4 regions of the Streptomyces sp. V2I9 genome follow, and region 3 is predicted to be linked to each of the others. Evidence: riboswitches for the same ligand, from Rfam matches in the RefSeq annotation. Region 3 holds a riboswitch; each other region holds the start of a gene.

Region 1 (7,623 bases), 5.9 Mb from region 3:
CCCGGTCCGCGTACGTGTGGGTGGTGGTGATCGCCCCGTACGTCTCCTCGGACGTGTTGAGGTTGTGGTTGTACGCGTCGGCGCCCGCCGAACGCAGCCGGTCGGCCTGTCCGTCCGAGAGGAGGCCGAGGCAGGCGCACACCTCGACGCCCTCGTTCTCCTCCTTGATCGCCTCGATGGTCCTGGTGACGCGATCGACGTCCCGGTCGGTGGGCCCGCGTCCGCTCGCCACCAGACAGACCCGCTTCGCGCCGCCCGCCACCCCGGCGGCGGCGGCCCTGGACGCCTCCTCCGGCTTCAGCCAGGTGTACTTGAGGATGCCGGCCTTCGAACCGAGCCGCTGCGAGCAGTACGAGCAGTCCTCGGGGCAGAGACCCGACTTGAGGTTGACCAGGTAGTTGAGTTTGACGCGTCGCCCGAACCACTGACGGCGCACCTTCCCGGCGGCGGCCACCACGTCGAGCAGGTCGTCGTCGGAGGTCGCCAGCACGGCGAGCGCTTCTTCGCGGGTCGGCAGTTCGCGCCGCAGCCCCTTGTCCACCAGCGTGTTCAGCAGGTCCATGGAAGCTGATCCTGACGTACGGCACCGCCTCCAGCCAAGGAGGAACCGGACAGGAGAGCCGGGGGAGGGTGTGTGTATGGCCACACCCTGACCTGCCGCATGCCCCGCTAGGGTCTGTGGGCTGCCTACAAACGGGCCCGTTCGCACCGGGCCGTCCGCACGGGCCCGCTCGCACGGAATCACGCGCAGGTGGTGCCGTCCGCGCCGGACCGTGCGGACGGACCGTCCACCCCGGCCCGTCCGCCCGCCGCCGCACCGCCGAGGCCCGCCTACCCAAGGGACCGCCCCATGTCCTCCGCCCCGTTCGACTGGATCGACGCCGAGGCCCGCGGCCGGGCCGCCGCCGGGCTCGTCCGCACCCTGCGCCCGCGCGGCGCGGTGCCGGAGCTGCTGGACCTTGCGAGCAACGACTACCTGGGCCTCACCCGGCACCCGGAGGTCACCGCGGCGGCGGCCGACGCCGCCCACCGCTGGGGAGCGGGGGCCACCGGGTCCCGGCTGGTCACCGGCTCCACCGCCCTGCACGCCGAACTCGAACGCGAACTGGCCGCGTTCTGCGGCTTCGACGCGGCCCTCGTGCTCTCCTCCGGATACGCGGCCAACCTCGCCGCGCTGACCGCGCTGTCCGGGCGCGGTTCGCTCATCGTCTCCGACGCGGGCAACCACGCCTCGATCGTGGACGGCTGCCGGCTCTCGCGCGCCGAGACCGCCGTCGTCCCCCACGCCGACCCGGACGCGGTCGCCAAGGCGCTCGGGGCGCACGACGGGCGGGCCCTCGCCGTCACCGACTCGGTCTTCTCCGTCGACGGAGACGCCGCCCCGCTCCCCGCGCTGGCCGAGGTCTGCCGCGCCGCGAACGCCGCCCTGCTGGTCGACGACGCCCACGGGCTCGGCGTCCTGGGCGACGGCGGTCGCGGTGCGCTCGCGGCGACCGGGCTGGCCGGGGGAGACGGCGTGGTGGCCACGCTCACCCTCTCCAAGTCCCTGGGCAGCCAGGGCGGCGCGGTCCTGGGGCCCGCGCGGGTCATCGACCACCTGGTCAACACGGCCCGTACGTTCATCTTCGACACCGGGCTCGCCCCGGCGGCGGCCGGCGGCGCGCTCGGTGCGCTCGGGGTGCTGCGCCGGGAGCCCCGACGCGCGGCCCGCGCACGGGAGGTGGCCACCGCGCTGTACACGCGCCTCACCGCCGCCGGGCTGACGGCCGTACGGCCCGACGCGGCCGTCGTCTCCGTCCGCGCGCCCTCGGCGGAGGCGGCGGTGCGCTGGGCGGCCGACTGCCGCGCGGCCGGGATGGCGGTCGGCTGCTTCCGCCCGCCGTCGGTACCGGACGGCATCTCCCGGCTGCGGCTCACCGCGCGGGCCGATCTGACCGAGGAGCAGATCACGACCGCCGTGGCCACGATCGTCGCCACCGCTCCCCGCCGGGCGGCCGCTCCGGTCAGCTGAAGCGCCGCGGCTCGGCCACCCTCGTGCCGAGCCCGGCCACGAACGCGCTCCACGCCGCCGTCGAGAAGCGCAGCGGCGGGCGGTCCACGTCCTTGGAATCGCGTACGGCGAGGGTCCCTCCGCCCGGCAGCGCGGTCTCCACGCAGTTGTTCATGCCGGTCGAGCGGCTGCTGCGCCGCCATCGCGGGGCGGGCGGTGCGGTGGGCGGCGGCGGTGCGGCGGACAGCGCGAGACGGTCTGACATGGCGGCCCCTAACTGCGTCCGATCTCGGAGATGAGGTCCAGCGAGCGTTCCGGCGACAGCGCGTGCGCCTGCAGCGTGCGGAAGGCCGAGCTGTACGCGTCGAGGTCTTCTTTCTGCTCCAGATAGAGGCTACTCGTCAAATGATCGAGGACGACCACGTCCAGATCGGAAATGTTCGGAAAGGAGAAAATGACGAAAGGGCCGGTGAGCCCGATGTACGCGCCCGCCGAGAAGGGAAGCAACTGTAGGCACACATGCGGCAGTTGAGACATCTGCATGAGGTGCTGCACCTGGTCCCGCATCACCTCCGGACCGCCCACCTCGCGATGGAGCACCGCCTCGTCCAGCACGGCGGTGAACCGCAGTGGAGGGCTCGTACGCAGTACCCGCTGACGGGTCAGCCGTACCTCGACCAGCGAGTCGAGGTGCTCCTCCGGTAAACCGCCCAGCGAGGCACGGGTCACGGCGCGCGCGTACCCGGCGGTCTGGAGCAGCCCCGGCACCACCGACGTCTCCAGCGTCCGGACCGTACTGGCCTGCGACTCCAGACTGATGAAGTCGCGGTACTGCGGCGGGATCAGCCCCCGGTAGGCATGCCACCACTCCGAACCGCCGCCGCCCGCCGACCCCGCGAGCACCTCCAGCAGTGAACGCAACCGGGGGTCGCGCACCGCGTAGGCGTCCAGCAGCCGCGCCACGTCGGAAGGCGTCACGCCGCTCGCGCCCGTCTCGACACGGCTCACCTTGGACTGGTGCCAGCCGAGCAGCCGCGCCGCCTCCCGGCTGGTCAGCCCTGCGGTGTGACGCAGACTCCGCAGCTCCTCGCCGAGCTTGCGCCGCCGGACGGCGGGGCCGTGCAGCATGCCGGTCTCCTTCTCGGTCGGAAGGGCCGGATCGTCACCGCAACCGGCCCGCAGAGACGTCAGTGTGCCGCCCGCACACACCGCACGGGTTCCGAATTCACCGCTTCGAGCGACAGATATATGCATAGCTTGGCCGAACGCCGTTACAGAAAGCTTCATCGATGGCAGGCTGGCGCGAAGCACCATCCCGGTCGGCCGTCGGTCGCCCGGAGCGGGAAAGGGACGGCGTCGCCATGGCAGACCATCAGGAAGCAACCGTCACGCTGCCGAGCGATCCGGCCTCGGTCTCAGCGGCCCGCAGACATGTGGCCAGGACCTTGACCGCATGGGGCCTGCCCGACGACGCCGAGTACGCCGACACCGTCCGCCTGATCGTCTCGGAGCTGGCCACCAACGCGGTGCAGCACACCTTCGGCCAGTCGCCCACCTTCACCGTGGACCTGCGGCTCGAACGGGACGAGGAACTGTACCTGGGCGTCACGGACAGTCACCCCCGGTGGCCCCAGCGACTGCCCGCCGCCGTACGGCAGGACAACGGCCGGGGCATGGCCATCATCAGGTCGCTCGCCAAGGAGTACGGCGGCCGGCTCCAGGTCACCCCGACCGCCGAGGGCGGCAAGACGGTCTGGCTGGCTCTCCCGTGGGCCGTTCCGGTCGGGCCCCGCTGAGGCTCAGCCCGCCGTGGCCGCGCCCCCGCGGCCGAAACCGCCGCGCAGCAGCGCGAGCAGGGTCGCCGCCGCGGCACTCGCCCTCTCGCCCCGGTGCACGACCGAGATGGTCCGGCGGAACGACGCGGGCTCCAGCCGCCGGACCGACAGCGGGGCCGGCGCCATCGCGGCGACCATCTCCGGCACCACCGCCACCCCGAGCCCCGCGCTGACCAGCGCACACACCAGGGCGTATCCGGGCGACTCGCAGACCACCGCCGGGGTCGCCCCGGCCTCGGCGAGTGCGTTCTCGACCCCGCGCCGGGGCGGATGCGTGGGCGCGCTGCTGATCAGCGGCCGTCCCGCCAGCTCCCCGACCGGCAGTCGCCCGGTGCCCTCCGCGAGCCGGTGGCCCGCCGAGGTGACCAGCACCAGCTCCTCGACCAGCAGGGGTTCGACGACCACACCCGCCGGCGGAGGGGCGACACCTCCCGGCTCGTAGGCGTGGGTCAGGGCGAGGTCCACCTCGCCCGCCGCCACCGCGGCGACCCCGCCGGGCGGCTCGTGGTCGGCGACGGCCAGTTCGACGTCGGGATGGGCCCGCCGGAACGCGCTCAGGACCGGCGGCAGCAGATGGATCCCGGCTGTCGTGAACGTCCCCACCCGCAGGCGGCCGCCCGACAGCCCGGCCAGCCGCGCCAGCTCGTGCCGCGCCTGGTCCAGTTCGTCCAGCACCCGTCGAGCCCGGCCCGCGAGCAGTTCGCCCGCCGCCGTCAGCCGGGCCCCGCGGTGGTGGCGTACGAGCAGCGCCGCCCCGGCCTCCCGCTCCAGTTTGGCCAGCTGCTGGGAGAGGGCGGGGGCGGTGTAGCCCAGGCGGGCGGCGGCGCGGGTGATCGATCCGGCCTCCGCGACCGCGACGAGCGCGGCGAGCCGCGTCGGGTCGTACATGAAGCGTTCCTTTAGGCAGACCCAGAAGATTGCAAGTACACGCTAAAGGCTCCGCAGGTCCAAGGTGGATCCATGGACGCACAACTGATCGCCTTCACGGGGGTCGCCGCCGGAATGGTCGCGCTGCCCGGCGCCGACTTCACCGTCGTCGTACGCAACGCCCTGGCCTCGCGCACCGCCGGTCTCGCCACCGCGCTGGGTGTCGTCGGCGGGCTGCTGGTGCACACCGCGCTCGCGGTCGCGGGTCTCGCCGCCGTGCTGGTGACCGTGCCGGTGCTCTTCCGCACCGTCCAGTTGCTCGGCGGAGCGTACGTGCTCCACCTCGGGATCAGCTCGCTGTACGCGATGCGCCGCCGAGCCGGACATGACCGGAGGGACACGCCGGAGGACGGACCGGCGCGGCCCGCCCCTCGGAATGTCGGACGCGCGCTGCGCCAGGGCTTCCTGACCAACGCGCTCAACCCGAAGGCGCCGGTCCTCTTCCTCAGCCTGCTGCCGCAATTCGTGCCCCATGGGCAGCCGCCGCTGCCCCGGACGCTGCTGCTGGCGGCGGTCGTGGTGGTGCTGGCGCTGATCTGGTTCCCGGCCGTCGCCCTGCTCGTGGACCGGCTGGGCCGGTGGCTGCGCCGCCCGCGTACCGCCCGCGCCATCGAGGGTGGCAGCGGCGTGGCGCTCACCGGACTGGGACTGGTCCTGGTCACCGGGCCGCTGCTGCGCTGAGCGGAGGCGGCAGCCGTGGGCGGCGGTCCGGGCGGCCCGCGGCGATCCGCGGGCCGCCCGTGAGTCCCGCCCGGCCGGAGCGTCGGGACGGCCCGCACGGAGGGAGCGTCGGACGCCCCGCAAGGGAAGAGCGTCCGGCAGGTGGGTCAGCGGACCCGTCCGTACCAGACGCTCTTGGACCAGATTTTCGCCAGTCGCACCACGTCTCCCGATTTGGGGGAGTGCCAGATCTTGCCGTTCCCGGCGTAGATGCCCACGTGGTAGACGCTGCGCCCCGAATGGAAGAAGACGAGGTCGCCGCGTTTGCGCTGCGACTTCCCGATATGGCGGGTCTTGTTGTACTGCTGCTGTGCCGTGCGGGGAAGCTTCTTCCCCGCCTTCTTGAACGAGTAGACCGTCAGCCCCGAGCAGTCGAAGCGGTGGGGACCGGCCGCGCCGTACTTGTAGGGGGACCCCTTCTTCGACGCGGCGACCTTCAGGGCCTTCGTCGAGTGGGTGGCCGCTTCGGCGTCGCTCACCAGACCGGGCGCCAGCATCGTGGACGTCACGGCCAGGGTGAGCACCGAGGCCGTACCGACCCGGGCGAACAGAGACGGGACATGAACCTGCGCAGACATGCGCAACCCTTCGTCAGCCGCCTGTGAAGGATGACCTGTCGGGTTCGGGCTGGCGAAGTTGCCCGGCCGCGTCGCGGCTTCACCCCGAGGGCTTCCCGGTCTCCCGGTCGGCCCGTTGTGCTCGGGTCCTCCACTCCTGCCGATCCACTTCCTGTCGACCAGTCATCCGGGCGGCGGCAGGACTCGGCGTCCGCCCGGACCGCCCCGCCGCGGTGGCGGGGGCTTGTCGTCCCAGGGATCTTGACGCACTCCGTGCCGGATTTCCGAGCTGAAACGGTGGTTTGTGAATCTCCTCACGCCTGATCCATTCGAGTGGACAGGCCACTTTCGCACTCGCCGACGAGCCCGGCGCACACCCCCGCACCAGCGATGAAAGGGCATATTTCGAGTACGAGCCGGGCCCGGAACGCAAGTTGAGCCATCGCTCGCAGGAGTGAACGCCTACGCCGTACGAGCGAGGAAAATCGGTCACCGGATCGGGCGTGTCGTGCGGCACGATGACCGCTCCGCTCCCGTAAGGCGCTCCCGGCCTCCTTCCGTACCGCGTCCCGCTCGCTGCCGTACCGCGCACCCGGCGCGCGGCTCCGGTCAGTTCGCGGCCGGCGGCATCGCCACCCGGCCCGCCCGGCGCTCCCCGTCCAGGACCCGCAGGGTCCGGGCCAGGGTGGCCGCGTGGAGGCGCGACTCGCCGCGCTCGTGCATCAGCGCCAGGGCGTCGCGCAGCGCGGCCGCGCCGGAGGCCAGGGCCTGGGCGGCGCGCAGAGCGCTGTAGGTGTCGCCGCCGCGGGCCGGATTGATCCGGCCCAGCTGGTCCAGCACGGCCAGATAGCAGTCGACGAACTCGCCCTCGGCGCGGGTCAGGGCGGGCAGGGGCGGGAACTCGGGTGGCTCCATCGGCGGTTCACCTCGCGGCGTGGGGCGGGCGGGGGCGTCAGCGGTTCTCCACGACGTGATCGACCAGCCCGTAGGCGAGGGCTGCCTTCGCGTCGAGGATGGTGTCGCGCTCGATGTCGGCGGTGATCTGCTCAGCGGTCCGGCCCGTGTGCCGGACCAGCATGGCGGCGAACATCTCGCGGGTGCGCACCAGTTCGCGTGCGTGGATCTCCAGGTCGGACGGCTGGCCCCGCATCGGCTCCTCCATGGCGGGCTGCTGGATGACTACCCGCGCGCCGGGCAGCGCATGTCGGCGGCCCGGCGCTCCGGCCGCCAGCAGGGCGGCGGCGTAGGAGCCCGCCTGCCCCAGGCAGAAGGTCTCCACCTCACAGGTCAGGAACCGCATCGTGTCGTAGACCGCGGCCATCGCCTGGAACGTGCCACCGGGGGAATTGATGTAGAGCGACACGGCCCGGTCCGGATCGGCGTGTTCCAGATACATCAGCTGGGCGATGAGGTCGCTCGCGGCGGTGTCGTCGATCGGGCTGCCGAGGAAGACGATCCGCTCGGACAGCAGCTTGGAGTACGGATCGAGCGTGCGGGTCCCCGTCGCGGTGCGCTCGGTGAACTCCGGCAGCACGTAGCGGGCGGAGGGGGCGTGGCGGACTGTGGGACGGATCATGGCGGTGCCTTTCTCCCG
Region 2 (7,623 bases), 3.3 Mb from region 3:
CGGGCTCGAACCGCACCGAGCTGCCGGCGGGGACGTTCAGACGCCTGCCCCACGCTTCCTCGCGGGCGAACTCCAGCCCGTCGTTGGCCTCGGCGAAGTGGTAGTGGGAGCCGACCTGGACGGGCCGGTCGGTCGGATTGGCGACGACCAGCTCCGTCACCTGGCCGAGCTGCCTGTTGCGCTCGTTGAAGACCACCACCTCGTCCCCCTTCACGGGGGAGAAGTCGACCTTCCCCGGACAGGTGTCCGGCCCCTCGTCCTGGCCCGCCTCCGGGAACGGACCGTGGATGGTGACCAGCTTCGTCCCGTCCGGGAACGTGGCCTCCACCTGTACGTTCTCGATCATCTCGGGGACGCCCTCCATGACCTCCTCCCGCGCCAGCACCTTGCGGCCGGACGCCATGAGTTCGGCCACGGTCCTGCCGTCCCGCGCGCCTTCGAGGACATGGACGATCAACAGCGCCATGGTCTCCGGGTAGTTCAGCAGCACGCCGCGGGCCCGGCGTTTCTCCGCCACGTCGGCGGCCACGTGCAGCATCAGGCGTTCTTGCTCGTGTGGGGTGAGGTGCACAGACAGATCCCTGCATCGGCTTCCGCCCAGGACTTCTGCCCCGGGCCGCGAGTAGGACACGCGGCCGCGCACCTCCGCGGCGCGGGAAGCCTCGATGACGCCGCTCCCGCGCTCCTGGCGCAACACGTTTGTCGTTCCTGGCCGTTCAGGCCCCACTCGACGTGAGCCCATCGTGATCATGCGGACAGGGCCCGAAGCCGGGTATGGGGCGCGGGGCACCCGAATGAGTGATCACGGTGGCGAAGGAGCTGACAGCGGGAGCCGGAGCCGGGGCCCCTTCCTCCCGTGGCGCCGGGGTTTCCGTCCGGCCGCCTTCCAGAACGGCGGACGGAGGGCAGCGGACACCGCCCGGGGACGAGCGCTCCGCCGAGCGCTTGGGCAGACCCCGCGAATCGTTCCTGCGGTGAACGTCTGCGTCCGGGTGGGGGAGCGGCCGCCGCCGGGCACGAGCCGGGGGCGCGAAGGCCGGTAGAACACGGAGGGATCGCGCTGCGCTCACCCCTCCACCACGCTCCGCGTGGACCGGGCCGAGAGACTCCGCAGCCGTCCTGACCGCTGTTCCCATGTTCCAAGACGTGAGTGAAGGGGGCTCGTCCATGAGCCGGGGCTTGATCGTCGTAGACGTCCAGAACGACTTCTGCGAAGGAGGCAGCGTTCCCGTGGCAGGGGGCGCGCGCATCGCGGCGAAGATCGCCGACCTGGTGGAGCGGAGCGCCGGCCGGGACTACCGGTACATCGTGGCCACCCGTGACCACCACATCGACCCCGGAGGCCACTTCTCGGAGAACCCGGACTTCAAGGACAGCTTCCCCGTGCACTGCGTGGCCGGGGAGGAGGGCGGAGAGTTCCACCCCCACTTCGCGCCCGCTGCCGCCGGCGGCAAGATCGACGCCGTCTTCTTCAAAGGCGCGCACAGCTCCTCCAAGAGCGGCTTCGAGGGCGCCGACGAACAGGGCACGCCCCTGGCGGACTGGCTGCGCGCCCGCGGAGTGGAGGACGTCGACGTGGTGGGCATCGCCACGGACCACTGCGTACGCGCCACAGCGCTGGACGCCGTGCGGGCCGGCTTCCGTACGCAGGTACGCCTGGACTACTCCGTCGCCGTCGCCCCCGACACCGTCGACTCCACCCTGGCCGATTTCCGCGAGGCGGGCATCGCCGTATCCGGGGAAGCCCCTGTCCCGCAGTAATCCCCGCCGCCCTCCGCGACCCGAGGGACGGCCGGTCCCGGTTCGGTCCGCCCCACCGGCACGGGCCGACCGCCCGGCGGCCGCCGGGCTTCCGCCGGTCCCGTGCGCGGCCCGGAGCCCGTGCTCGGGGCCGCCCCGGAAAACATGGTCGAACGCGCTCCGGCAATGCCGTACAGTTGTGTTTACCGACGCGGGGTGGAGCAGCTCGGTAGCTCGCTGGGCTCATAACCCAGAGGTCGCAGGTTCAAATCCTGTCCCCGCTACTGAAGGCCCGGGCCCGGCACGCTGTCAGCGTGCCGGGCCCGAGTCGTTTCCGGGCGGGCCGGGCCCGAGTGGGCGGTGCTTGACCTTGACGTAGCGTAAAGATCTAGCGTTTCCGGCATGGAGTGGTCCATTCAGGAAATCGCGCGCCGGGCCGGCACCACGAGCCGCACGCTCCGGCACTACGGGGACCTCGGGCTCCTCGCGCCGAGCCGGGTCGGGAGCAACGGCTACCGCTACTACGACCAGGACGCCCTCGTCCGGCTGCAGCGCATCCTGCTGCTGCGGGAGCTCGGGCTTTCGCTGCCCGCCATCAAGGACGTACTGGCGGGGCAGCGGGACACGGCGGTGGCGCTGCGGGCGCATCTGCGGCTGCTCGAACAGGAGCAGGCGCGCATCGGGCGGCAGATCGCCTCGGTGCGGACCACTCTCCACAAGACGCTGGAGGGAACGGAACTCATGGCTGACGAAGTGTTCGACGGCTTCGACCATACGGTGCACGAGCGGGAGGTCACCGAGCGCTGGGGCCGGGACGCGTACGAGGAGGGCGACCGCTGGTGGCGGTCGCTCGGAGCGACGGAGAAGAAGGCATTCCTGGACGAGCACGAGGCCATCGCGCGGGACTGGGGCCGGGCTCGCGGGGAAGGGCTCGCCGCCGACGGGCCCGAGGCGCAGGAGATCGCGCGGCGGCACTGCGCGTGGCTGGCGTCGTCGGCCAAGGAGCCCAGCCGTTCGTACGTGATCGGGCTCGGGGAGATGTATGTCGCCGATCCCCGGTTCGGGAAGAACTACGATCGCTACGGGGACGGCACCGCCGCCTTCGTACGGGACGCGCTGACGGTCTACGCGGAACACCGGCTCTCCGACTGACCACGGACGGCCGGGCCGTCGCCCGCACTCCCCCTATTCGGCCGATGAGGAGTCGCCGCTCGGCGCGGCTCCGGGAAGCCTGGGCGGGGCGCGGTACCGTCCGCAGCCGTGGGTGGACCGGGCAGGAGTACACAGGTGGGGATGGCCAAGGAACGGCGGGGCATGGCGCGGGGCGTCGATGCCGTCGGCCGCGCGGTGCTGGGTTCGCCGGAGGGTGAGGCGACGCCCGGCAGCCGGGGATCACGACGGTTCGTCCGGATGCTGCCCGCGCTGCTGATCGTCGGCGGGCTGGTCTTCGACGCGCTGACCCCGGCCAACTTCACCGCCGTCCCGCTGTTCGTCGCGGCACCGCTGATCGCCGCACCGTTCTTCTCGCTGTCCCGGACCGTCCGCACGGGCATCGCGGCGGTCCTCTCCGTCCTTGCGATGAGACTCTCCGATGGAACGTCCACCGAGGTGGTCCCGGCCATCGAGATGCTCACCGTGCTCACCGCCTCGGTGCTGGCCCTCGTCATCAACGGGGTCGTGCGGCGCAGCAACGAGCAACTGGCCTCGGCCCGCGTCATCGCGGAGACCGCCATGCGGGCCGTGCTGCCGACACCCCCCGAGCGGATCGGCGGGCTCCAGGTGGCCGCGCGGTACGAGGCGGCGCAGGCGGACGAGTTCGTGGGCGGTGACCTGTACGCCGTCGCCGACACCCCGTACGGCGTCCGCATGGTGGTGGGAGACGTGCGCGGCAAGGGGCTCGGGGCCGTCGAGGCGGTGGCGGTGATCATCGGGTCGTTCCGGGAGGCGGCCGAGCAGGAGCCTTCGCTGGAGGGCGTCGCGCAACGGCTGGAGCGCGCGCTCGCCAGGGAGGGGACGCGGCGCTACGGGCTGGACGTCATGGAGGGGTTCATCACCGCCGTGCTGGCCGAGATCCCGCCCGGCGCGGTCACGCTCCGTCTCGTCAACCGCGGCCACCCCGAGCCGATCCTGCTGCACGCGGACGGTGACCTGGAGGTGCTGGCGCCCTCCGTGCCGGCGCTGCCGCTGGGGATGGACCTGGGGGTGTGGCCGGACCGGGTCGACGAGTGGGAGATGCCGCCCGGAGCGACGCTGCTCGCCTTCACGGACGGCCTGTCCGAGGCGCGGAACGCCGACGGGTTCTTCTACGATCCGGCTGCGCGGCTGCGCGGCCGGATCTTCCCCGGCCCGGAGGAGCTGCTGTCGGCGCTCACCGACGACGTACGGCTGCACACCGGAGGGCGGGCCACGGACGACATGGCGCTGCTCGCGGTGGGCCGGCCGGCGGAGGGCCAGCCGGTGCGCCGGACGACGGTGCGGATCGTGGGCCGTCGGGACGGGCACGGCGACGGGTAGCGCGGGGGCGGCGCGACGGGCGGCGAGGCGGAGCGCGGCGGGGTGCAGGGCAATACCACGGTGCGTGATCGAAAGGCACCGCTCCGCATAACATTTGACACTCCGTCAGAAAAAGGAGTGTGGCTGATCGCTGGTCAAGTCGCCCGATTCGGCCCGCTTGCATCCTGTACATCCCCGCCTCGTTCGTTAATGATCAACAGGAACGGCTTGGAATCAGGCATGGGTGTCTATTAACGTTCGATAACGCAGCGCGGTCGTCACAGTCGTCGTCAGGACGGCGCCGCGCGCGAGCGCCGAATCCCGCAAGGGAACCGGGGAACCACCTCCATGGGGTGAATCGGACGCCTGCGTCTCGTGAGAGGCGGAGGGGCCCGTAGGAGACCTTCCTGCTCCGAACCCGTCAGCTAACCCGGTAGGCGAGAAGGAAGGAAAGGAGTGCGCCCACGTGGCGTCCAACAAGCCTGCCCCTGAGGCCGTGTCACCCTTCACCGCGAACGCCTACGGTGGCGCGGAGCGGTCCGAGGGTGAGTGGAATCCCACCGAGGACACCATCCGCCCCGTGCGCGGCAGGCACCGCGTGGCCAAGCAGCGTGGTCTGGCCCGTAGCTCCACCGTCCTCGGGGTCGGCGTGATCGCGGCCGTCGGAGCGGGCGGCATCGCCACCGCTCAGGACAAGGCCCCGGTCTCCATCTCTCTTCCCGATTCCATCGCGGACAATCTTCCCGACGCCAAGTCCCTTCCCGGCGTAGGGGCGTTGATGTCCGACGACGCGGAGGCCGCCCCGGTCGCCGCCGCTCCGCTGACCACCGCCGGGCTCACCGCCGCCGAGGCGGAGAGCGGTACCGACGCGGGCGAGGCCCTGCGGGCCCGGATCCTCCAGCAGGCCGAGCAGCAGCAGGCCGGCGCCGACGCCGAGGCCAAGGCCGCGGCGGAGAAGGCCGCGGCCGAGAAGGCGGCGGCGGAGGCCGCGGCGCAGCAGGACGAGGCCGAGAAGAAGGCCGCCGCGAAGAAGAAGGCCGCGGAGGAAGCGGCGAAGAAGAAGGCGGAGGAGGAGCGTCTCGCCAAGCTCGCCGCCAGCTTCTCCCTGCCCACGCCCTCGTACACGATCACCTCGACCTACGGGCAGTCCGGCGCGATGTGGTCCTCCGGCCAGCACACCGGCCTCGACTTCGCCGGGTCCACCGGTGCGCCGCTCAAGGCCGTGCACAGTGGCACGATCACGTCGGCCGGCTACTCCGGTTCGTACGGCTACCGCACCGTCCTCCAGCTGGAGGACGGCACGGAGATCTGGTACGCCCACCAGTCCTCCATCGAGGTCTCCGTCGGGCAGAAGGTGACCACCGGCCAGACCATCGGCCGCATGGGCGCCACCGGCAACGTCACCGGCACCCACCTCCACCTGGAGGTCCGCACCGCGGGCGGCTCCGCGATGGACCCGATGGCCTGGCTGAACAGCAAGGGCCTGCGGGTCTGAGCCACGGGGCCGGCCGCCTCGTCGGCCGCAGGCCGCCGATCTTCCTCCGCCGGCCCTCCCCGAAACCCCGGCAGCCCTGACGCACACCCCCCGACGTCAGGGCTGCCGGTCTGTCCGGGGCGGCCCGGCCCGGCATCGCACGTGGCCGAGCGGACGGGTACGGCGGCCGGGAGCGCACCGAAGCGGCCACGGACGGGCCTCGACGGGCGATCATCAGCGGATGAGGTCTGTCGCGGGGGCCCGGCCACGGATGGCGTACGCGGTGGAATGCCGGCCCGGACCGGCTCGTTGAACCCCCGCATAACTTCTGCGCGCACGCCCCTCGGCACCTCCGGCCTCCAGGTCTTCCCGCTCGCCCTCGGCGGCAACGTCTTCGGCTGGACGGCGGACGAGCACCCGTCCTTCGCCGTCCTGGACGCGTACGTGGCGGCCGGCAGCACCTTCGTCGACACCGCCGACGTGTACTGCGCCCGGGCCGAGGGCAACCGGGGCGGCGAGTCGGAGACCGTCCCCGCCCCGGCTACTGCGGCGGGCGGCGGTGGGTGTGCGGGGCGGGGGCGTGGCCGTGGGGCCGGGGCGGGCCGCCGTATCCGTGGCCGGGGGGCTGGACGGGGGGCTGCCCGTACGCCGGTGCCTGCGGACGGCCGTGACCGGGCGGGTTCCAGGGGGCGTTGCCGTACCCGTACCCGTACGGCGTCGGGGGGACGGCCCGGTGGGCCGCCGGGCGGGAGGTGAGGCGGGCCGCGTGGGTGAGGGCCGGGGCCGCGATCTCCCGGCGCTGCCAGAGATGGTGCAGCAACTCGCGCTCCCGCGCGCCGAAGTCCGGGCCCACCGCGCCGTGGCGGGCCCGGCGGCGCAGGCCCGCCAGGGAGGTCGCGAACGACTCGTACTCCGCGACCGCGCGGGCCGCCGCCCGGCCGCGGGTCCGGTCCTGCTGCCAGTGGCGGGCCAGGTCGCGGGCGACGCCCCGCGCCCGCATCGAGGAGAGCGCCGACGGCTCGGCGGGGGTGAGCCAGCCGGCCGCGGCGTACGCGGGCAGCTCTGCGGCGAGCGTACGCAGCTCCCGCTGGCGCGACCAGATCGCCAGCCAGGTCACCAGGGCGAAGGCGGGGACCATGACGATGCCGTACACCGCGTAGAAGCCGTACGGGCCGAAGGACGACGAGCCGTTCCACAGGGCGTGCAGCCCCATCGCCAGGACCAGGCCCAGCAAGGGCAGGGCGATCCGGCGGGCCCGGTGGCGACGGGCGCTGACGGCCGCGAAGCCGAAGCCGAGGCCGGTGAGCACGGTGAACAGGGGGTGCGCGAACGGCGACATCACGATCCGCACGAAGAACGTCCCCGCCGTCACCGAGGCGAACCCGGAGCTGCCGAGCAACTGGTCCTCGCCGAAGGCATTGCCCAGATAGAGGATGTTCTCGGTGAACGCGAACCCCGTCGCGGTGAACCCGGCGACGACGACGCCGTCCACCACTCCGCTGAACTCCCGTCTGCGGAACAGGAAGATCAGCAGGACGGCCGCCGCCTTGGCGCTCTCCTCGACCACGGGGGCGATCACCGTCGCCCCCAGGGTGTCCGCGCTCGCCGGGTCGGCCGTCGCGGTGGCTATCCAGCGCGTGGCGAAGGAGTTGGCGATGATCGCGACGAGCGCGGCGGCGCACGCGCCCCAGGCGAAGGAGAACAGGAGGTTCCGCCAGGGCCCCGGCTCGACCCGGTCCAGCCAGCGGAACGCCGCCATCAGCAGCGGGACGGGCAGGACCGCGAGGCCGAGACCGACCAGGAAACCCTCGGGGCCGGTCTGTTCGCGGACGAGGGCGAGGATCACCAGTCCGCACAGCAGGAGCGCCACGATCACCGCCCCGGCGCGGAACACCTTGCTGCGCCACACCATGCCG
Region 3 (7,623 bases):
GCGTGGCTGGCCGAGGCCGATCCGGAGCGGGTCGCGCTCTGGTGCACGTACCATCCGGGGCAGACGCCGTACGAGCGGTTCCTGGGCAAGTGCCGTGAGCTGTCCGCGCTGGGCATCCGCTACAGCGTGGGGGTGGTGGGGTTCGAGGCCCATCGGGAGGAGGCGCGGCGGCTGCGGGCGGCGCTTCCCGAGGAGGTCTACCTGTGGGTGAACGCCGCGGAGGGGCACACGTACTCCGACGAGGAGGCGGCACGGTGGACGGAGCTGGATCCGCTGTTCCCCTACAGCCGCGATCCGCACCGTTCGGCGGGGCTGCCCTGCCGGACGGGCGAGTCGGTGATCTCGGTGGACGGCGACGGCACGGTGCGGCGGTGCCATTTCGTCAAGGCGGAGCTGGGCAATCTCTACGACGGGAGCTACCGCCGGGCGCTCGGCCCGCGAGCCTGTCCGCTCGCCGTGTGCGACTGCCACATCGGCTATGTGCATCTGGAGTCGCTGCCGCTGTACGACGTGTTCGCCGGCGGCGTCCTGGAGCGGATACCGGCCGGGTTCGGCGCGGGCACGCCGCGGGACGGGCTGGTCGTGCCGAACCCGTCCCGTGCGCTTCCCCTGCTGGAGCCCTGAGGGGCCCGCCGGGGGGGGTGTCCGGCCCTGATCCGCCGGACACCCCCTCAGAGCGGCAGCAGGTCCGGGCGCTTCGCCTCGACGTGGTCGCCGGAGGACTCGCCGCGCAGCCGTCGGCCGATCCAGGGGACCAGGTACTCGCGGGCCCACTGGACGTTGTCGCGCCGCGCGTCGAAGGGGCTGCGCTGGGCCTGCGGCGGCCAGGGCTGGTCGGGGTCGGCGGGCACGTCGTGGCCGAGGACCTGGGCGGCGCGCAGGGCGACGCGGGTGTGGCCCTCGGGTGAGAGGTGCAGCCGGTCGGCGTCCCACGCCCGCCGGTCCTGGACGGAGCGCAGCGACCACAGGTCCAGGACGGGGCACCGGTAGCGGTCGGCGATGGCCCGCAGATGGACGTTGTACGTGGCGATCTTGCCACGCATGTGGCGCAGGACCGGAACGCCGCGGGTGTCGAAGCCGGTGGTCACCATGACCGTCCCGACGGCGTTGCTCAGGTCGGCGACCGCCCGCTCGTAGCGCTCGGCGAGGTCGTCGGGGTCGGTTCCGGGCCGGATGATGTCGTTACCGCCCGCGCAGAAGCTGACCAGGTCGGGGGCCAGTTGCTTGGCACGGGGGACCTGCTCCGCCACGATCTGGTCGAGGAGGCGTCCGCGTACGGCGAGATTGGCGTAGCGGAAGTTGCCGTGCGGGGAGTCGTCGGGGCCGGCCGCCACGTCGGGGGCGGGGAGCCGGTCCGCGAGGAGCACCGCGAAGCGGTCCGCCCAGCCGACGAAGGCCCCGTCCGGGCCGGGATCGCCGACGCCCTCGGTGAAACTGTCGCCTATCGCCGCGTACGACCCGATGATGTGCTGCTGGTTGTTTCTCGAATCGTCTGCCACAACCACGTATCCTGCACCGTTCGATGTGACCTACGCGACCGTAATATGGGATTGACGGGTGGTGAGATAGACCACCCGGTCAGTTTTTGGTAAAGGCGGAATAAGCGAGGGGCGATGTGCTGACAGCACATCGCCCCTCGGGCACTTCTCGTGGTGCCGGATCAGACGGAGACGCCGTGCTGACGCAGGTACGCGATCGGGTCGACGTCCGAGCCGTAGCTCGGGCCGGTGCGGACCTCGAAGTGCAGGTGCGGTCCGGTGGAGTTGCCGGTGGAGCCGGAGAGGCCGATCTGCTGGCCGCCGGTGACGGTCTGGCCGACGGAGACGTTGAGGGCGGACTGGTGGGCGTACTGGGAGTACATGCCGTCCTCGTGCTTGATGACGACCTCGTTGCCGTACGAACCGCTGTTGCCGGCCGAGACCACGGTGCCCGGTCCGATGGCCAGGACGGGGGTGCCGGAGGCGGCCTGGAAGTCCGAGCCGGTGTGGTAGCCGCTGGACCAGCTGGCGCCCGAAGCGCGGTACTGGGTGGTGACGTTGGGGCTGGCGAGCGGGGCGGACCAGCCGGAGCCGGCGGCCTCGGAGGAACCGGTCCGCGCCGGGTCGCCGGAGCCCTCGGAGTCGTCGGCGGAGACCGTGTCGGCCTTCGGGGCCTGCCGGGTCTCGGCCTTCGGGGCGGGTGCGGCCTTCTTCGGCGCGGCCTCGGGGGTGGCGGACTTCGCGGCCGGGGCGGAGCCCTTGGCGCCGAGGGTCAGCTTCATGCCCGGGTGGATCAGGCTGGGGTTGCCGCCGACGGTGGAGCGGTTGTCCTGGTAGAGCTTCTCCCAACCGCCCTTGATCTTGTGCTCGGCGGCGATCTTCGACAGGTAGTCGCCGGAGACGACGGAGTACGTCTTCGGGGCGGCCTTGGCGGGGGCGGCGGCCGTGGCGCCGTGCGCGGCGGCGACCGACGCGGCGGCGGGCTTCGCGGCCGGGGCGGCCTGGTCGGCCGCGCCGGCGGTGGTGGCACCGATGAGCGGGAGCGCGAGTGCGGCTCCGCCGGTCCCGGCGGCGAGGACGCCGCGGGAGATCGGGCCGGACTTCGGACGACGGTGCTTACCCTTTGCGGGCATGGGGATCTTCCTCTCCGGCGCCTGCGAGGTGAGCTGTCGGGTTCGGGCTGGAGATGCCCGGTCGCGTTGCGGCGACTTCACCCCGAGCCGGCCCGGATCACTCCGGGCCGGCGGCTTACCTGGTTCCCCCGCTCCTGCCACGTCTGTGTGGGTGGGTGCGAATTCCGGGCGGCGGCAGGATTAGGCGGTCCGTCCGGATTGACGGTGACCGTAAACCGGCCGGGACGAGCGGAACAAGCCAACGGTTGGCCGCCGTATTCATCGATTCGACAGCGTCCGGAATTTCCGGTCACACTCCGTGGATTACGGATCTTGGATTTCCGCGCGCATCCTGGGAATACCTTGGGGCGCGTTCACCACGGACCGTCACGGATATGATCCCGCTCACCTCCCTATTCCCATCTCCCCCATTAGCGGGGCATGTTCTGCGAAATGCACCAATACGGACACAGGGCGGGCGGCACCCCTGACGCCGGGTCAGCCACAGCCCTCTCCGGACCCCGTCCGGACAGGCGAACCGTGATGATTTCCCGCTGAATCGATGTCGTATCGTCACGGGAGCGCCCTCGCCGGCGAGCCGCGCCGGCGTCAGAGACCCCAGGAGCCCCCGTGACGCAACAGGTGCCGCAGGTCCCGCCGACAGAGACCGTGCTGACCGGAGTCCGCAATTTCCGCGACGTGGGCGGGCTCCCCACCACGGACGGTCGGCGCACCGCCTTCGGGCGCCTCTACCGCAGTGGCCACCTGGCGCACGCCACGGCCGAGGACGCGGCCTTCCTCGGCGGGCTGGGACTGCACACGATCTTCGACTTCCGCCACTCCGCCGACCACCGGCTCGACGGGTACGACATCGATCTGGCCGGTGTCCGCAACATCAGCATTCCGCTCTCGGACCCGGCCGACGGCGCGGAGTTCTGGCGGCTGGTGGGCGATGGGAACATCGAGCAGCTGCGCTCGGTCCTCGCGGGCGGCAAGGGTGTGGACCGCATGATCCGGATGTACCGCGCGACGATCGAGGAACGCACCGCCGAGCACAGCCGGGTCCTGCACGCCCTGGCGGAGGACAGCGTGCCGGCGCTGATGCACTGTGCGGCGGGCAAGGACCGGGCCGGCCTCTCGATCGCGGTCGCCCTGCTGGCCGTCGACGTCGAGAGGGAGGCGATCGAGGAGGACTACCTCAAGTCCGACGACCTCCACCGCCGCTACGCCGTGAAACGCTCCGACGCCTCCGGGGCCGGGATGTCGCCCGAGGTACTGGAGCTGCTGGATCCGCTCTTCGGGGCGCGGCCCGCCTATCTCGCGGCGGCCTTCGCGGCCATCGAGGAGAACTGGGGCACGGCGGACCGCTATCTGGCCGAGGGGCTGGGGATCTCCCCGGCGACCCGCGACCGGCTCCGCGAGCGTCTGCTCGACCAGGGCTGACCGGTCCGGAGGCGCCCCACCCCATGGCGGCCTCTCACTTGCTCCCGGCCACCACGAAGAGCAGACAGAGGAAGCCCGCGACGACGTGGCCCGCCACCAGGTAGGCGAAGAGGCGGATGACGAGGCCGCGGGGCATCCGCTTCTCCTGCGGGTCCTCGCCCACCCGGCGTCCGGGGCCCAGCGGGTCGTAGTGCTCGGAATCGGACATGACGGTCCTCTCTGTCGGCCTCACGGCCGGTGGGACGAAGGGCGGACCCGGCGGGGCGCCGGTCAGCGGGCGTGGAGGCCGCTGCCGAGGCAGAGCTCGGCGACGGGACTCTGCAGCAGGGAGTGGACGAAGAGCAGCTCCGCGCCGCAGCGGCCGGCGGCCGCGATCCGGTGCGGGGTGAGCGAGTCGAAGTGGGCGCTGTCGCCGGGTTCGAGGTCGTGGACGGTGTCGCCGAGCCCGACCCGCAGCCGGCCCTCCAGCACGTACAGCCATTCCTCGCCCGGATGCACCCGGACCAGGTCGCCCTGGGCCCCGTACGGCACGCGCACCCGCAGCGCCTGCATCGCGCGGCCGGAGCCGCCTGCCTGCCGGTACATCCAGCCGTCGGCCTCCGTCCCCTCGAAGGCGCCGCCGCGCACGATCGCGTCACGTGCGGGAGACTGCTCGCCGAGCAGCTCGGAGACCGTCGTACCGTAGATGCGGGCGAGTCCCAGCAGCATGGGCAGCGAGGGCTGGCGGCGGCCGGTCTCCAGCCGGGAGAGGTGGGCCGGGGAGAGTCCGGCCCGGCCGGCGGCGGTCTCCAGCGTGAGACCGCGGGCGCGGCGCAGGTCGCGCAGGCGGGGTGCGACGCCGGGGAGCTCGTCCGGCGCCCCTTCGTCCGGAGGGTTCATGGAGCCATTGGGCCAGGATTTTTCCTCGGAGGCAAATAAGTTGCCTCAGAGGCAATACCTGTCGGCTCCCGGACCGGTCAGCGGTTCGCCACCGCCTGCTTGACCAGTGTCCGGCCGAAATCCCACATCAGCCCGCCGCCGCTGTGCGCGTCGTCCATGACGGAGGTGAACGCCGCCACGAAGCGGTCCACCTCCGCGTCCCCGATGATCAGCGGCGGGATCAGCTTGATCACTTCCAGGTGGTCGCCGGAGACCTGGGTGAGGATGCGGTGCTTCCGGAGCAGTGGCACCACGACCATCTGGGCGAAGAGTCCCTTGCGGGCCGCCTGGAGCATGGTCCAGCGGCTGCGGAGCTTCAGCGAGGCGGGCCGGCCGAACTCGATGCCGATCATCAGCCCGCGCCCGCGGACCTCGTGCAGCAGCTCGTAGCGGTCGACCAGGGCGGCGAGCCGGTCGCGCAGCAGGTCGCCGGTGCGCCGGGCCCTGGCGACGATCTCCTCGTCCTCCATGACCGCGAGGACGGCGAGCCCGGCCGCCATCGCCTGGGCGTTGGAACCGAAGCTCGCGGAGTGGACGAGGACCCGGTCCATCGAGGAGTAGACCTTGCGGAAGATCCAGTCCTTGCCGAGGGTGGCGCCGACCGGCACGTAGCCGCCGGAGAGCGCCTTCGCCACGCACACCAGATCGGGCTCCACCCCCTCCTCGTGCTGGTAGGCGTAGAAGTCCCCGGTCCGGCCCAGGCCCGTCTGGACCTCGTCGGCGATCAAAAGCGCCTTGTGCCGGTGCAGCAGCTCCTGCGCATCGCGGAGATAGCCGGGCGGCGCCGCGTGCACGCCCTTGCCCTGGATGGGCTCGACGACCAGCGCCGCCACGTCGCCCCGCTTCAGCTCACGGCGCAGCGCTTCGAGGTCACCGAGCGGGACGGCCGTGTCGGGCAGCAGCGGGGCGAAGCCGTCGCGGAAGCCGCGCTCCCCGTTGACGGACAGGGACCCGGTGGTCAGCCCGTGGAAGGCGTGGTCGCAGTAGAGGACCCGCGGCTTCCCGGTGGCGTACCGCGCGAACTTCAGCGCCGTCTCGACAGCCTCCGTGCCGCTGTTGCCGAAGAAGACCCGGTCCAGATGCGGGCTGTGGGCCAGCAGCTTCTCGGCGAGCAGTCCGGGCAGGGGCTGGCAGTCGAAGCGGGTGAGGTCGGCGAGCTGGGCGTCCAGCACGTCGTGCAGGGCCCGGCGCACGACGGGGTGGTGGCGGCCGAGGCCCATGACGCCGAACCCGGCGAGCATGTCGAGGTAGTCGTCGCCCTCCGCGTCCCAGAAGTACGCGCCCTCGGCCCGCTCGTAGACCTTGTCGAAGCCGAGGGTGTGCAACATGCGCGGCAGTTGGTGGTTGAGGTGGCGCGCGTGCAGGTCGTACCGCTCGGCTCCGCGTTCGGCGAGGAGCCCCGCCAGGTCGAAGCCCTGGTTTCCGCCGTCCGTCATCGCCCGCTCTTCTCCTTCGACGTGCTGCCGCACGGGTCTTCGGATGTGCTGCCGCACGGGTCCGGCCGCCCCGGAGGAGCCGCCGCGGCCGGACCCGTCACGTCGGTCACCGGCTCACCGGTTGCTGCTGATGGTCTCCCGCGCCGCACGCAGTGACTCCTTGAGGGACCCCATGGTGGCCAGCACCGCCGTGGGCTCGTAGCCGCAGTGCGCCATGCAGTTGGCGCAGCGCGGGTCCTTGCCCCGGCCGTACTTGTCCCAGTCGGTCTCCTCGATGAGCTGACGGTACGTCGGTACGTAGCCGTCGCTCATCAGGTAGCAGGGGCGCTGCCAGCCGAAGAGGGAGTAGTTCGGGATCGCCCAGGCGGTGCACGGGAAGTCCGCCTTGCCCTCCAGGAAGTCCAGGAAGAGCGGCGAGTGGTTGAGCCGCCAGCGGGCCCGGTTGCCTCCCGCGAACGCCTTCTTGAACAGCTCGCGGGTCTGCTCGACGCCGAGGAAGTGCTCCTGGTCGGGGGCCTTCTCGTAGGCGTAGGCGGGCGAGATCATCATCTCGTCGACGTGCAGGTCGTCGTTGAGGTAGTTGAGCACCTCGATGATGGTCTGCGGGGTGTCGGTGTTGAAGAAGGTGGAGTTGGTGGTGACGCGGAAACCGCGCCGCTTGGCCTCCTGCATCGCGGCGACGGCCTCGTCGAAGACGCCTTCCTTGGCGACCGACTCGTCGTGCCGCTCCCGCAGTCCGTCGATGTGCACCGCGAAGGCGAAGTACGGGGACGGGGTGAACTTGTCGAGCTTCTTGCGCATCAGCATCGCGTTGGTGCAGAGGAAGACGTATTTCTTCCTCGCGACGAGCTGGCGCACGATCTCGTCGATCTGCGGGTGCATCAGCGGCTCGCCGCCGGCGATGGAGACCATGGGGGCGCCTGATTCGAGCACCGCGCCCACCGCCTGGGCGACCGGCATGCGCTGCTTCAGGACACCGGCGGGGTGCTGGATCTTCCCGCACCCCTCGCAGGCGAGGTTGCAGGCGAACAACGGCTCCAGCTCGACGATCAGCGGGAACTTCTCACGCTTGCGGAGCTTCTGTTCGAAGAGATACGTCGCGACCTTGATGGACTGACGGAGCGGCATGGCCATCTGGCTCACCTCCTGGGGAGCAGTAAGGATCGGTGCCATTCGTAGAAAGCCGGAAGGACGGCACGAAGAACGATGAACGCCGATATTCCACCGCGTACGGTG
Region 4 (7,623 bases), 3.9 Mb from region 3:
CCTGCTCGGCGTCCCGGAGGAGGACCAGGACGACTTCCGGGACTGGGCGGGCATGATGATCCGGCACGGCGGCGGACCGCGCGGCGGGGTCGCCCGGTCGGTGAAGAAGATGCGCGGATATCTCGCCGAACTCATCCACCGTAAAAGGGAGAACCCCGGCGACGACCTGATCTCCGGGCTCATCCGGGCCAGCGACCACGGCGAGCACCTCACGGAGAACGAAGCCGCCGCGATGGCGTTCATCCTGCTGTTCGCCGGGTTCGAGACGACGGTCAACCTGATCGGCAACGGGATGTACGCGCTGTTGCGCCACCCCGGACAGCGGTCGCGGCTCCAGGCGTCCCTGGAGGCGTCCCCGGTGCCGGGGGAGAGCGAGCTGCTGGACACCGGGATCGAGGAACTGCTGCGGTACGACGGGCCGGTGGAGATGGCGACCTGGCGGTACGCCACCGAACCGCTGACCCTGGGCGGCGAGGAGATCGCCGCCGGGGACCCCGTCCTGGTGGTGCTCGCGGCGGCCGACCGCGACCCGGAGCGGTTCGACGATCCGGACACCCTGGACCTCGCGCGGCGTGACAATCAGCACCTCGGGTACGGGCACGGCATCCACTACTGCCTGGGCGCACCGCTGGCCCGGCTGGAGGGGCGGACCGCGCTCGCCACGCTGCTGAGACGCCTCCCCGACCTGCGACTCGCCGCCGATCCCGCCGATCTGCGCTGGCGCGGCGGGCTCATCATGCGGGGGCTGCGCACCCTTCCGGTCGCGTTCGAACCGGGCGAGCCGACCGCGAAAGGTGACTCGCTGTCAACTCTGTGACTTTCACGTGATCTGCGCTGCATCGACTTGTGACATACGTTCGGGTCCCGCTAGGTTCACGGTTCGACGCGTGGGTCGCACGTTGCGCACGCGTCACTCGGACACCGGGCGCGGAGGGCGCGATCCCGCCGCGCGGCGTCCGGGCACCCAGCTTGTCAGTCGCACGGAAGGCATACCCATGGGCTCCGCGAACGGCAGACACCGCCGACCTCGCCAGGCACCCGCCCTCATCGTCGCCGCGGGGGTGACGGGGTCGGCCATCGCCATCCCGCTGCTCGGTGCGAGCGGCGCGCACGCGGCCGACTCGGCCACCTGGGACCGGGTGGCGGAGTGCGAGAGCGGCGGCATGTGGAGCGCCGACCTCGGCAACGGCTACTACGGCGGGCTGCAGTTCTCGCAGGAGACCTGGTCGGCGTACGGCGGCACGGAGTTCGCACCCCGCGCCGATCTCGCCAGCCGGTCGCAGCAGATCTCCATCGCCGAGAAGGTCCTGGCCGACCGGGGTCCCCGGGCGTGGCCGAGCTGCGCGGTGATCTCCGGCCTCGCCACGGACGGCGTTCTGCCCGGCGTCGACCCCGGCACCGCGCCTTCCCCCGACCCGACGGCCGACCCCACGACCGATCCGGCCGATGAGGCGGGCGCCGGCGACACGGCGGATGAATCCGGCACGTCCGGTGAAGCCGACGGGTCCGGAACGAAGGGGGAGGAAGGTGACAAGGCGGGCAAGGGGGGTGCGGAGAAGGGGGCCGAGGCCCCCGACTCCCCGGTGACGCCCACCGTCCCGCCGGCCCCCGGCGCGGACCCGTCGACCGCCCCCGACGCCCCGGCGGGCGAGGGCGGCAAGCACCGCGGCGCCCCCGCGCCCGAGGAGGCCGGCCAGGAGGACGGCCCGCGCGGTTCCGGCCGGCACGCTTCGCGTGGCGAGGGCGACGCACGGGACGGCGGCGCGACGGGCACGTACACGGTGCGGGCCGGTGACAACCTCTGGGTCATCGCCGACGTGCAGGAGCTGCCCGGCGGCTGGACCGGGCTGTACGAGGCCAACAAGGACGTCCTGGGCTCCGACCCGGACCTGATCCTGCCCGGCCAGAACCTGGACCTGGGTCTGGGCCGGGACGCGGGCAAGGGTGGCGACCAGGACGCCGACCCGACCGCCCCGGAGCGTGCCGAAGAGCCCGTCGGCCACTGATCCCGGCGGGAAAATGCCCCGAAAGCGCGGGCAGTTCAGAGACCTATGTCCACTTTTGTGTAAGTGAGACATGGGTCTCTTTGCTTCAACTCACGCATTTCGCCCGGCCGATCCGGGCGCATCGCCCCCGACCTGCGGAAACGGATGGGTCTCGGTGGCGAGTTCGGGCCGATTGTCCTCTATGTCCGTCCTTGAATGTCGGGGTTGGCTGTGTTTACGGTCTAAGCCGCTCGCACCGCGGGCCCCGACGACCGTCACGCCGAATCCTGCCGGCGGCCGGAGGGAACAGACGCGCAAGCGCCGTAGGCAGGAGCGGGGGACCCAGGTAAGCCGCCGGGTCCGGACGCCTCGTCGAGAAGACGGGGGCGTACGGAACCGGCTAGGGGTGAAGACGTGCGCAAGGACGCACGGCCGGGCAACTCATCAGCCCGAACCCGACAGCTCACCTCGTAGGCGTCGGTGAGGAGATTCGTTCCATGCTGCTGAACAGCAAGGGCAAGCACCGCCGCCCGTCCAAGGCCGTCCGTATCGCCACCCTCGCGGGTGTCACCGGCGCGGCCGTCGCCGTCCCGCTGATGGGCGCGACCACCGCTTCCGCCGCCTCCGTCGAGACCTGGGACGCCGTCGCCCAGTGCGAGTCCGGCGGCAACTGGTCCATCAACACCGGCAACGGCTACTACGGCGGCCTTCAGTTCTCCCAGTCCAGCTGGGCCGCCGCCGGCGGTACGCAGTACGCCGCGCGCGCCGACCTGGCCTCCAAGGACCAGCAGATCGCCACCGCCGAGAAGCTCCTCGACATGCAGGGTCCGGGCGCCTGGGCCTGTGCCGGCGCGGGCGGTCTGACCGACGACGGCGTGGACCCGGGCGTCAACACCGGCTCCGGCCGGTCCCAGCAGGCGCAGCCCGAGCGCGAGGCCGAGCAGCCCGCCACGCGCTCCGAGCAGCGCTCCGCGCCGCAGGCCGAGAAGAAGGCCGAGAGCAAGAAGACCGTCACGACCCCGACCGGCGAGAAGGTCCAGAAGGGCGACGGCGAGTACAAGGTCAAGACCGGCGACACCCTGAGCAAGATCGCTCAGAAGGAAGGCGTCAAGGGCGGCTGGAGCAAGCTCTTCGAGCTCAACGACGACATCGTCAAGGACGCGAACCTGATCTTCCCCGGTCAGCAGCTCCACCTGAAGTAACCGCCGTCTCTCCTCCCCGGAGGGAGGGCGTCCGGCGGCTCCCTCCCTCGCACGGCTTCCCGGCCCGGCGCGCTCGTCCCCCCAGCGCGCCGGGCCGGGTTCTTCGTGGGAGCGGGAGAGCGGATGAGCGCGGCCGCGTTCACCTCTTGTGGTTACCGCTCGGTAGATTTCTAGAGTTTCGCCCCGATACGCGCACCCTCGGGTCCTTTTTCGTCCCAGGAGTCGGGCGGTCGGCCGGTCAACGCGGCCGGGCCGGATAGGCTCGGGTCGCAAGGCCACAGTGACCCTGCACAACCAGTGTCAGATCCCAGAAGGAGATGCCTCGTGCCGTCCATCGACGTCGTCGTAGCCAGGGAAATCCTCGACTCCCGCGGCAACCCCACGGTCGAGGTCGAGGTCGGCCTCGACGACGGCAGCACGGGCCGTGCTGCCGTTCCGTCCGGTGCCTCCACCGGTGCGTTCGAGGCCATCGAGCTTCGTGACGGTGACCCCAACCGCTACCAGGGCAAGGGCGTCGAGAAGGCCGTCCTCGCCGTCATCGAGCAGATCGGCCCGGAGCTCGTCGGGTACGACGCCACCGAGCAGCGCCTCATCGACCAGGCGATGTTCGACCTGGACGCCACCGAGAACAAGGCGTCGCTCGGCGCCAACGCCATCCTCGGCGTCTCGCTGGCCGTCGCGCACGCCGCCTCCGAGGCGTCCGACCTGCCGCTCTTCCGCTACCTCGGCGGCCCGAACGCGCACCTGCTGCCCGTTCCGATGATGAACATCCTGAACGGCGGCTCGCACGCCGACTCCAACGTGGACATCCAGGAGTTCATGATCGCGCCGATCGGCGCCGAGTCCTTCTCCGAGGCCCTGCGCTGGGGCGCGGAGATCTACCACACGCTGAAGAAGGTCCTCAAGACCAAGGGCCTGTCCACCGGACTCGGCGACGAGGGCGGCTTCGCCCCGAACCTGGAGTCCAACCGCGCCGCCCTGGACCTCATCGTCGAGGCCATCAAGGAGGCCGGGTACGTTCCGGGCCGCGACATCGCGCTCGCGCTCGACGTCGCCGCGTCCGAGTTCTACAAGGACGGCGTCTACGAGTTCGAGGGCAAGTCCCGCTCGGCCGCCGAGATGACCGAGTACTACGAGGAGCTCGTCTCCGCGTACCCGCTCGTCTCCATCGAGGACCCGCTGTACGAGGACGACTGGGCCGGCTGGAAGGTCATCACCGACCGCATCGGCTCCAAGGTCCAGATCGTCGGCGACGACCTCTTCGTCACCAACCCCGAGCGCCTGGCCCGCGGCATCGAGGAGGGCTCCGCCAACGCCCTGCTGGTCAAGGTCAACCAGATCGGTTCGCTGACCGAGACCCTGGACGCCGTCGAGCTGGCCCAGCGCAACGGCTTCAAGTGCATGATGTCGCACCGCTCCGGCGAGACCGAGGACGTCACCATCGCCGACCTCGCCGTCGCCGTGAACTGCGGCCAGATCAAGACCGGCGCCCCGGCCCGCTCGGACCGCGTCGCCAAGTACAACCAGCTGCTGCGCATCGAGGAGATCCTCGACGACGCCGCGGTGTACGCGGGCCGCTCCGCCTTCCCGCGCTTCAAGGGCTGACCCGTCGCCGTAGGACGGTAGCCTCCGCCCGTCCCCGCACCCGGTCCCGTACCGTGTGCGGGGACGGACGTGCGTAACGGGGAGGCGGGAGACATGGCCGGGAAGGACCGCGACCGGTTCTCCACCTCTACCAGGCTGCGGCTGCTGGGCGAGCAGACCGCGGCCCGCGTGTACCGGTCGCAGAGCCGCCGCCAGGACCGCCGCTCCCGGCTCACCGGCCGGGCCGCGTTCCTCGCGCTGGTCGTCTGCTCCCTGGTGGTGGCGCTCGCCTACCCGATGCGGCAGTACGTCTCCCAGCGTGACGAGATCGCCGAACAGGAGCGGCTCTCGCAGGAGGCGCAGCGGCGCACCGAGGAGCTGCGGGACGAGAAGGCGCGGCTCCAGGACGACGCGTACATCATGCGGCTCGCCCGCCAGCACCTCCATTACGTACTCCCCGGGGAGATCGGCTACACCGTGGCCGACCCCGACGCGGCGAAGGACTCCCGCGGCGAACCCGGCGCGAACGACCGTCCCTGGCACTCCAATCTCTGGGACGGCGTGGACAGCGCCGACCGCGACTGACCGACCGATCCCGTACGGCCACTCCCGTACGTCCACCTCCACAGCTTCCGAGCAGAACCAAGGCAGGCATGGAAACGCCCCCTCCGCAGACCGAGTCCACCCAGCCCACCGACGCGGACATCGCCGCGTTCGAGCAGCAGCTCGGGCGTCCGCCGCGCGGCCTGCGCGCCATCGCGCACCGCTGCCCGTGCGGCAATCCGGACGTGGTGGAGACCCAGCCGCGTCTGGAGGACGGCACGCCGTTCCCGACGACGTTCTACCTGACGTGCCCCCGGGCGGCCTCGGCGATCGGCACGCTGGAGGCCAACGGGGTCATGAAGGAGATGACGGCCCGTCTGGGGACCGACCCGGAGCTGGCCGAGGCGTACCGGGCCGCGCACGAGGACTACATCGCCCGCCGTGACGCCATCGAGGTCCTGGAGGGCTTCCCCAGCGCGGGCGGCATGCCGGACCGGGTGAAGTGCCTGCACGTCCTGGTCGGCCACTCGCTGGCCGCCGGACCCGGCGTGAACCCGCTGGGCGACGAGGCCATCGCTATGCTGCCCGAGTGGTGGGCCAAGGGCCCCTGCGTGACGCCGTGCACGCCGCCGAGCGAGGAGGACGGCTGGACGGTGGACGGCGACGGTGACGGCTATGCCGCCTTCCGTCCGCTCGACGGCCCGGCCGCCGACGGGCAGGGCGCGTGACGCGGGTCGCCGCGATCGACTGCGGCACCAACTCCATCCGGCTCCTCGTCGCCGACGTGGACCCCGCCACCGGCTCCTTCACCGAACTGGACCGGCGGATGACGATCGTCCGCCTCGGCCAGGGCGTCGACCGGACCGGCCGGCTCGCCCCCGAGGCGCTGGAGCGGACGTTCGCGGCCTGCCGCGAGTACGCCGCCGCGATCGGGGAACTGGGCGCGGAGCGCGTCCGGTTCGTCGCCACCTCCGCCTCACGCGACGCCGAGAACAGCGCCGAGTTCGTGGCCGGGGTGCGGGACATCCTGGGCGTCGAGCCCGAGGTGATCACCGGCGACCAGGAGGCCCAGCTCTCCTTCGACGGGGCCACCAAGGAGCTGGCCGGCCGCGACGACCTGGCGAAGCCGTACCTGGTCGTGGACATCGGCGGCGGCTCCACCGAGTTCGTCCTCGGCTCCGACCGGGTGGAGGCGGCCCGGTCCGTGGACATCGGCTGCGTACGGATGACGGAGCGTCACCTCGTCGCGGACGGGGCCGTCGTGGACCCGCCCAGCCACGAGCGGACCGCCGCGATCCGCGCCGACGTGGACGCCGCCCTCGACCTGGCCGAGCGGACCGTTCCGCTCACCGGGGCCGGCACCCTGGTCGGTCTGGCGGGCACCGTCACCACGGTCGCCGGGATCGCGCTGGAGCTGGAGGCGTACGACTCCGGGGCCATCCACCACTCCCGGATCACCCGCGGCCAGGTCCGCGCCATCACCGAGCACCTGCTCCGCTCCACCCACGAGGAACGCGCCGCGATCCCCGTGATGCACCCCGGCCGGGTCGACGTGATCGGCGCGGGAGCGCTGATCCTGCTCGCGGTGATGGAGCGGACGGGCGCCCACGAGGTCGTCGTCAGCGAACACGACATCCTCGACGGGATCGCCTGGAGCGCCGCGTAGGGCGAAGGGCCCGCGGGCGCGCGGCACGGTGTACCGCACCCGCCGCCCGCTCGATCGGGGTGTCACCTGCACCGTTGAGCTTCGATTCGCCCCCCGGAGGCCCCTCCGGGGGGCGAATCGGTGGGGTGGGGCGAGAAAGTTCGTGAACTTCTTCACAAGGAATCGGGTCCGGTTGGTCGCCGTGGGGGCCGTTCGGGGTCCTGTGGGGGGTGTCGGGGCCCGTGCGAGGGTGCGGCGCGCCCGCTCCGAGGGCGTCCCGCCCGTGTCCGGAGGGCCCGTGGTTCACCCTGCCGGAAGGGTCAAGGGCCAGCTCACAGGCGGTGCACAACGTTTCCGGGGGTGTTCTGGTTCCCTCGGTCAACCATGACCTGGGTCACGTGGGCGGCGAAGTGTAGCAGAGGGCCGGTCAATCCTTGTGAAGGGGCTCACGAGCACCCCCCTCGGGAGGGGTGGATACTCGATGGCATGAGCACCACGGAGCGTCCCAGGATCCTCGTTGTAGGCGGTGGGTACGTAGGCCTGTACGCAGCTCGTCGCATTCTGAAGAAGATGCGATACGGAGAGGCGACCGTCACGGTCGTCGACCCGCGGTCGTACATGACGTACCAGCCCTTCCTCCCCGAAGCTGCCGCCGGCAGCATCT

Evidence for each region. A riboswitch is a leader RNA that binds a small molecule or an ion and turns the genes downstream of it on or off. The one in region 3 is predicted to bind cyclic di-AMP.
Region 1: linked by a shared signal. The riboswitch ahead of QFZ71_RS02215 (C40 family peptidase) and the one ahead of QFZ71_RS27835 (LysM peptidoglycan-binding domain-containing M23 family metallopeptidase) in region 3 are both predicted to bind cyclic di-AMP.
Region 2: linked by a shared signal. The riboswitch ahead of QFZ71_RS13545 (M23 family metallopeptidase) and the one ahead of QFZ71_RS27835 (LysM peptidoglycan-binding domain-containing M23 family metallopeptidase) in region 3 are both predicted to bind cyclic di-AMP.
Region 4: linked by a shared signal. The riboswitch ahead of QFZ71_RS11065 (transglycosylase family protein) and the one ahead of QFZ71_RS27835 (LysM peptidoglycan-binding domain-containing M23 family metallopeptidase) in region 3 are both predicted to bind cyclic di-AMP.

Annotation. Positions count from the first base shown of each region.
Region 1 is NZ_JAUSZJ010000002.1:486,047-493,669, reverse strand. Features, by position in the region: gene bioB (biotin synthase BioB) at 1-562, opposite strand, end outside; gene QFZ71_RS02245 (8-amino-7-oxononanoate synthase) at 851-2,011, shown strand; gene QFZ71_RS02240 (DUF397 domain-containing protein) at 2,004-2,255, opposite strand; gene QFZ71_RS02235 (helix-turn-helix transcriptional regulator) at 2,264-3,118, opposite strand; gene QFZ71_RS02230 (ATP-binding protein) at 3,352-3,786, shown strand; gene QFZ71_RS02225 (LysR family transcriptional regulator) at 3,790-4,713, opposite strand; gene QFZ71_RS02220 (LysE family translocator) at 4,786-5,433, shown strand; gene QFZ71_RS02215 (C40 family peptidase) at 5,580-6,050, opposite strand; cyclic di-AMP (ydaO/yuaA leader) riboswitch at 6,054-6,220, opposite strand; gene QFZ71_RS02210 (hypothetical protein) at 6,639-6,944, opposite strand; gene QFZ71_RS02205 (ATP-dependent Clp protease proteolytic subunit) at 6,982-7,605, opposite strand.
Region 2 is NZ_JAUSZJ010000002.1:3,097,791-3,105,413, reverse strand. Features, by position in the region: gene QFZ71_RS13570 (urease subunit gamma) at 1-571, opposite strand, end outside; gene QFZ71_RS13565 (isochorismatase family protein) at 1,168-1,761, shown strand; tRNA gene QFZ71_RS13560 (tRNA-Met) at 1,951-2,024, shown strand; gene QFZ71_RS13555 (MerR family transcriptional regulator) at 2,143-2,892, shown strand; gene QFZ71_RS13550 (PP2C family protein-serine/threonine phosphatase) at 3,034-4,254, shown strand; cyclic di-AMP (ydaO/yuaA leader) riboswitch at 4,536-4,688, shown strand; gene QFZ71_RS13545 (M23 family metallopeptidase) at 4,700-5,728, shown strand; partial or broken gene QFZ71_RS13540 (aldo/keto reductase) at 6,029-6,242, shown strand; gene QFZ71_RS13535 (PrsW family intramembrane metalloprotease) at 6,249-7,623, opposite strand, start outside.
Region 3 is NZ_JAUSZJ010000002.1:6,411,879-6,419,501, reverse strand. Features, by position in the region: gene QFZ71_RS27845 (STM4011 family radical SAM protein) at 1-624, shown strand, start outside; gene QFZ71_RS27840 (SGNH/GDSL hydrolase family protein) at 672-1,499, opposite strand; gene QFZ71_RS27835 (LysM peptidoglycan-binding domain-containing M23 family metallopeptidase) at 1,661-2,611, opposite strand; cyclic di-AMP (ydaO/yuaA leader) riboswitch at 2,615-2,775, opposite strand; gene QFZ71_RS27830 (tyrosine-protein phosphatase) at 3,221-4,033, shown strand; gene QFZ71_RS27825 (DUF6126 family protein) at 4,068-4,241, opposite strand; gene QFZ71_RS27820 (helix-turn-helix domain-containing protein) at 4,304-4,912, opposite strand; gene QFZ71_RS27815 (aspartate aminotransferase family protein) at 4,990-6,387, opposite strand; gene hpnH (adenosyl-hopene transferase HpnH) at 6,502-7,521, opposite strand; gene QFZ71_RS27805 (1-hydroxy-2-methyl-2-butenyl 4-diphosphate reductase) at 7,527-7,623, opposite strand, start outside.
Region 4 is NZ_JAUSZJ010000002.1:2,537,688-2,545,310, reverse strand. Features, by position in the region: gene QFZ71_RS11075 (cytochrome P450) at 1-817, shown strand, start outside; gene QFZ71_RS11070 (transglycosylase family protein) at 996-2,006, shown strand; cyclic di-AMP (ydaO/yuaA leader) riboswitch at 2,295-2,477, shown strand; gene QFZ71_RS11065 (transglycosylase family protein) at 2,483-3,187, shown strand; gene eno (phosphopyruvate hydratase) at 3,512-4,792, shown strand; gene QFZ71_RS11055 (septum formation initiator family protein) at 4,886-5,356, shown strand; gene QFZ71_RS11050 (DUF501 domain-containing protein) at 5,425-6,042, shown strand; gene QFZ71_RS11045 (Ppx/GppA phosphatase family protein) at 6,039-6,980, shown strand; gene QFZ71_RS11040 (NAD(P)/FAD-dependent oxidoreductase) at 7,446-7,623, shown strand, end outside.